2 regions of the Maridesulfovibrio sp. genome follow, and region 1 is predicted to be linked to the other one. Evidence: predicted binding sites of a transcription regulator. Region 1 holds the regulator's gene; the other holds the start of a gene.

The links. Region 1 encodes sigma-54, which starts transcription at its own class of promoters, with help from an activator protein. Its sites were predicted from a motif close to CTGGCACGGNNNNTGCTT; they were not measured.
Region 2: a site for sigma-54 is predicted at 1,424-1,441, ahead of ACKU35_RS05260 (ammonium transporter). Genes of this name have one in related genera too.

What each region holds. Positions count from the first base shown of each region.
Region 1 is NZ_OY780933.1:3,557,852-3,560,997, forward strand. It holds gene hpf (ribosome hibernation-promoting factor, HPF/YfiA family) at 1-442, opposite strand, end outside; gene rpoN (RNA polymerase factor sigma-54) at 491-1,906, opposite strand; gene lptB (LPS export ABC transporter ATP-binding protein) at 2,224-2,946, opposite strand; gene ACKU35_RS15940 (LptA/OstA family protein) at 2,989-3,146, opposite strand, start outside.
Region 2 is NZ_OY780933.1:1,172,043-1,175,188, reverse strand. It holds gene ACKU35_RS05260 (ammonium transporter) at 97-1,299, opposite strand; gene ACKU35_RS05255 (metal ABC transporter solute-binding protein, Zn/Mn family) at 1,734-2,630, shown strand; gene ACKU35_RS05250 (hypothetical protein) at 2,709-2,942, opposite strand.

The DNA of each region.
Region 1 (3,146 bases):
CATGGTCAAGGGTCTGCAGCTGTTCTGCTGCTTCATCAATAGTCATAGGCTTCGGAACAAAGGAGTCAGACTCCACAATTACAGGTTCCCTATACTCAGCCTCACCATAACTGAGGATGTCCATACGGGCGGGAGCACTATCCTTACGCCTGTGACTCCTCGTCTTTTCATTCGCACGACGAAGCTGAGATTCAAGCTTGTCCAGAACCATATCCACGGTAGAATACATGTCTTCGGACACTTCGTAAGCAGATACATGCAAATGGTCGGAAGTCAAAACAACTTCCGCAACATGCCTGAACTTATCCACTGACAGCTTAACCTGCATGTCAGTATTGTCAGGGTTGCTTACATACTTTACCAACTTGGAGAAACGGCTGTTTGCATATTCCTTAAGATGTTCGGATGCGTCGAAATTCTTAAAAGTAAATGCTACGTTCATAGAGAGCCTCCTTAGTAAAGGGTGAATATGCTTTAATTTCTCCGACTGCTAGAATACTTTTTTCCTCTTGGACGAGGAGAGTATTCCCATTGCAGTCCTATACTTGGCCACGGTCCTTCTTGCGATATTGACTTCCAGCTTCTCTTTGAGAATCTCAGCGATCTTCTCGTCACTGAGTGGTTTCTTTCCGTCTTCTTCACTGATCAATTTCTTGATCGTCGCCTTGACGGACTCGGAACCGACCTGAGATCCGTCATCCAGACCGAGAGCACTATTGAAAAAGAACTTTAGTTCATAAATTCCATGCGGAGTCGAAACATACTTATTTGTTGTGATCCGGCTCACAGTGGATTCATGCATTTCGATGTCTTCAGCCACCTCTTTAAGGATAAGCGGTTTAAGCTTGGTAACACCTTGAGCGAAAAACTCGCGCTGAAATCTCACTATGGATTCTAAAACCTTATACAAAGTACGCTGCCGCTGATACAGGCTCTTCATCAGCCATTGTGCGGAGCGCATCTTGTCTTGAAAATATTCCTTGTCGTCTCCCTTGGTTGATGCCAGCGTCTCCACATAAAATGCATTCATCTGCAGTTTGGGAAGACCATCTTCATTAAGCACGATGACAAAATCACCGTCATATTCATAAACATAAGCATCCGGGCTGACATAGAAAGAGTCTCCGCTTGAAAAACTTGCTCCGGGCAGAGGATCAAGCGTCTGCATCAGGTCAAGATAACTCTTCAAATCCTCCATGCTGAGCTTGAATTTACGTGCCAGCGGCTTATAGCGCTTCTTTTCAAGATCATCCAGATGATCCCGGACCAGTGAGACCAGAATAGGATCATCGTCAAGTTTCAAGGCCTCGAGCTGAATAAGCAGACATTCCTGCGGAGTCCGCGCAGCCACACCGACCGGATCGAAACGCTGGATGCGGTGAAGAACCTTTTCTACGTCTTCGATTTCAGCGTAACATGTTTCGCAGACATCTTCCAAGTCAATCCGTAAAAAACCACCAGAGCTTAAATTGCCTATAAGACACTCGCCGACAACTCGTTCTTCAGCAGTAAAATCAGAAAGACTCATCTGCCAATGAAGGTGTCCTTCAAGAGAAGCAGCCTTGGTCAGACGGGCTTCAAAGGAAGTACCCTCTTCATAAGACTCCGACTCACGAGAAGCGGACTGTTTGGAGGTGCTGGAAAATTCTCCGAGATAATTCTCCCACTCGGCCTCCTTGGAAATCTGAGCCTCTTCCGCCGTAGCGGTTCCTGCTTCAGCGTCAGCGGCATCGGTTCTTTCCGCCGCTTCAGCTTCTTCAAGGATAGGATTCTCCATCAGTTCCTGATGAACGGTATCCATCAGCTCTAGACGGGAAAGCTGCAACAACTTGATCGCCTGCTGCAACTGGGGAGTCATCACCAGCTGTTGCGTAAGCTTTAATTGTTGTCTTAGTTCCAATCCCATATATTCAGGCCACCTTGTAATATATTCTCAAATTCATTTCATTTCAGTCAGTTGCACACTGAAGCAATAAAAAAAATAATCTTTTATCCCCCAGCCTTGATTTAACTATGCCACATCCATTTGCAACATGCAACAAAGACCTCTGAATTATCTGATATTTATGGATTTTTTACACAAAATTTTTGCGCATGAAAAAAGTGTACCAATGTTCGGGCAGACTGTAAATCAACAAAGACTAAATTAATCAAACTTTGATAAAAAAAGCCGGAATTCATAAAAGAATCCCGGCTGATAAATCACATATTTCAGTAGCGCAGCTAAAGACTGAAACTGTCTCCAAGATATAATCTGCGCGCCTTGGTGTTTTTGACAATATTTTCCGGCGAGCCGTTAAGAATCACACGGCCTTCGTAGACAAGATAAGCCCGGTCACAGATTGATAAAGTTTCACGCACGTTATGATCCGAGATAAGAATTCCCAGCCCCATATCCTTCAGCGTGGAGATAATATCCTGAATATCAATGACTGCGATAGGATCGATCCCGGCAAAAGGCTCATCAAGCAGAATAAATTTAGGGTTGTTGATCATGGCCCGCGCAATTTCCAGACGACGCCGTTCACCACCGGAAAGATACATGGCCTTCTGGTCTGCCAAACGCAGAATCCCAAGCTGATCCAAGAGTTCATCCGCCCTCTTGGGCACTTCTTTACCTGACAGCCCGGTATGCTCGATGATGATCTCAAGGTTCTTGCGAACAGAAAGTTTTCTGAAAATTGAACTTTCCTGCGGCAGATAACTGAGCCCGAGACGAGCCCGCTCATGCAGAGGCAGACGGGTTATCTGCTGTTTATTGAAATAAACTTCCCCGGAAGTTGGCTTCACCACCCCCACAAGCATATAAAAAGTAGTGGTTTTACCTGCTCCATTAGGCCCGAGCAGCCCCACGACCTCGCCCTCGCGCACGGTCAAACCTATTCCGCGGACAACCTCTTTGGGCCCGTAATTCTTGACCAGTTTTTTGGCGATAATCGAAGACATATATTTCCCTTTTGATGCGCGTCGCGCTTTTGATTGTATCGCCTACGGAGACACATTTTTCGGGGTATAGAAAATAGCCTCAATGGGCTTATTGCCGCCGACCACCTCTGCCCGGTTATCCTTCAGGTAAAATTTAATCTCATCACCCTGAATATTATTAGGCCCGTCCTGCAACTCGGCATTACCATTCATATAAATGA
Region 2 (3,146 bases), 1.8 Mb from region 1:
ATACCAAACCTCTTGATGTGGAAGTCAAACGGCTGGGGAACCTTGACCGCCGGAGGCAAATTATCACATCCCAAAACACAAACCGCGTCCCGGCGTCTAAATCTGGTACCCGGCTTCACTGTGTTCGGAAACGTCCAGACCGGCGACTTCATCTTCTTCAGAGGGGCGCAGACCATAAACCTTATCGACAACTTTAAAGAGAATCCAGCTTACTACAAAGCAATATCCCCATGTGGCAATGCAGGATTCAATCTGAATCCACAGCTGGGAAGCGTTGCCGTAAAACAAGCCTTCCGCGCCGATGCTGGCAAAAAGACCGGTGGCGATAGCACCGTAAGTTCCGCCAAGACCGTGAATACCCACAACATCAAGGGAGTCATCATAGCCGAATTTGGATTTCATGAGTACTCCGCCGTAGCAGACAATACCGCCGCCGAAGCCGATTAGAATAGAAGCCATGGGAGTTACAAAACCGGCTGCCGGAGTAATAGCGACCAGACCGGCGACAGCTCCAGAAGCGGCACCGAGAGTAGTGGGTTTCCCGCCATGCATACCTTCTACAAGCAACCAGCCAAGGACAGCCGCTGCTGCGGCAAGATGAGTAGTGACAAAAGCATTGGCAGCCAGACCGTCAGCTGCCAGCGCGGAACCGGCGTTAAACCCGAACCAGCCGAACCAAAGCATTCCGGCACCGAGCAGGGTCATAGGCAGGTTGTGGGGGATAAACGGTTCTTTGCCGTATCCTTTACGTTTGCCCATAACCAGACATCCGGCCAGAGCCGCCGCGGCTGAACTCATGTGAACAACTGCGCCGCCCGCAAAGTCAAGAGCGCCGTCTTCTCCCATCCAGCCTCCTCCCCATACCCAGTGGCACATGGGAGAATAGACAAAGATGACCCAGAGAGTAGTAAAAATAAGCAATGCGCCGAATCTCATACGCTCGGCAAAAGCTCCGGTGATAAGTGCGGGGGTGATAACCGCAAACATACACTGAAAAACCATGAAGAGAAGATGAGGCAGATTGCTGGCAGGACTGTTGACCGTGTCCATACCCACGCCATTAAGCGCAAAAAAATCTAGGCCGCCGATTATGCCGCCTATATCGGAGCCGAAAGAAAGGGAATAACCGATAACAGCCCATACTATGGAGACCAATCCAAGCATGATGAAGCTCTGCATGATGGTGGCTAAAACGTTTTTACTACGTACCATACCACCATAAAAAAGGGCCAAGCCCGGAGTCATGAACATGACCAGAGCTGAGCAAATAAGAATAAATGAAGTATCCGCCGAATTCATTTCTAATCAACCCCCGTTGATTCAAGGTTACTTTTACATAAATGTTTCTAAAATTGTCCCCACGAGAGCTTTTTTTACAATTTTAGAAAAAACTACCTTCAAAAGTGCATCTTAGTTGTTTTTTAAGCACCTATTGTGCCAAAACTGGAGAACTAATACTTGCAAAAGCAACAAAAATACACAAAAAAAACATATTTGGAAATTGAGGCCGAATTTTTTACCAATATAATGCAATCAGAACAGAAGGACGCCCCCTTCACGCAAAAAATAAAGGCAAAGATAAGCCCCAAAAAGGATAAAAGGGAAATTAATTCTCAGCAAAGGAACGAAAGGGGTGATTGAATAAAATTTAATGATAAGTATGATTGACATCCTTTAATATATTGATCACGCTCACTCCAAATGATAACGAAACTCAACCTTAAGAGGACAATATGAAAACACTTAGAATCAGCCTCACATTGATAGCAGTCGTTCTTATCAGCTGCACAGCAGCCGTAGCCGGACAATTGCAGACCACAGTTTCAATAGCGCCTATGAAATATTTCGTGGAAAGGATAGGAGGGGAAAACGTAAAGGCAAACATTATGGTCAAAGCCGGAAGCAGCCCCGCAACTTACGAACCCCAACCGAGACAGATGGCGGAACTCAGTAGGTCCGAAATCTACTTTTCCATCGGTGTGCCGTTCGAAAAAGCATGGCTTCCACGGTTCAAGTCCGCAAACAGCAATCTCGAAATCGTGAATTTAGGCAGCTGCGTGGTGCATCAGCCCATGCAGGCGCATGTTCATGAAGAATCCGGCCATGAAGAACATACACACGAAGGCCATCATCACAGTGATAAAATAATGGACCCGCATATTTGGCTGGCACCGCAATTAGTAAGGATCATCAGCCAGCAGATACGCGACACCCTGATCGAACATGACCCGGCAAACGCACCTGCTTACGTGCGCAACTACCTCAGCTTTGCAGCTGAAATTAACAATCTCGATTCTGAACTCCTTGAAATATTCGCCCGCAAAGGTAAAAAGTTCAGCTTCATGGTCTACCACCCCTCATGGGGATACTTCGCCAGTTCATACGGACTGACCCAGATTCCCATTGAACTTGAAGGCAAGGAACCAAGCCCCAAAGAACTGGCACAACTGATCAAGCTGGCTAAAAAGAATTCAGTGAAGGCTATTTTTATTCAACCGCAATTCTCGCGGAAAAGCGCCCGGGCCATAGCAAGCTCTATAGGAGCACAGGTGCAGACGGCCGACCCCCTGGCTGAAGACTGGGCCGCCAACCTGCTGCGAACCGCAAACGCATTCGCTGAAAAGCACTAAAAAAAAGTCCGCCCTTCAAAATGAAGGACGGACTTTTTACTGGCGATTACCCAACCATAAGGTCGGACACTAAACTATTCAAAAACTGAATACAGCCATGAGAGTGACCATAAATGCGATCGGAGCACGAAGCCGGACAACACAAGAGTTTGCGGTCGGCATTTCAGCAGATAGTTTATTGCGTAATTTTTTATACGCCTGATCCATTTCACGCTCACAGCCAAGCCTGTCCCGCTTGGCCTGTCTTGCCTCACTACGTAAAAGAGCCATATCTTCACGATGCATGGATACTAAATTTTCTACACTAATCATCACACCATCTCCGCATATTTGAAAACTGAGCCGATTTTGCTCTTGAAAAGTTTATGGACCGGAGAGCCCGGAGGGGTCGGGGAGGTGGAGTGGGCTCTCCAGTCCATACTTGACTAACAAGCTGCATTCCCTAAAGCACCTTTCATGCCATTTCTATTCACCAACCACGCAACAGTTATAACTAAAGGCCTAACCACTCAAGAA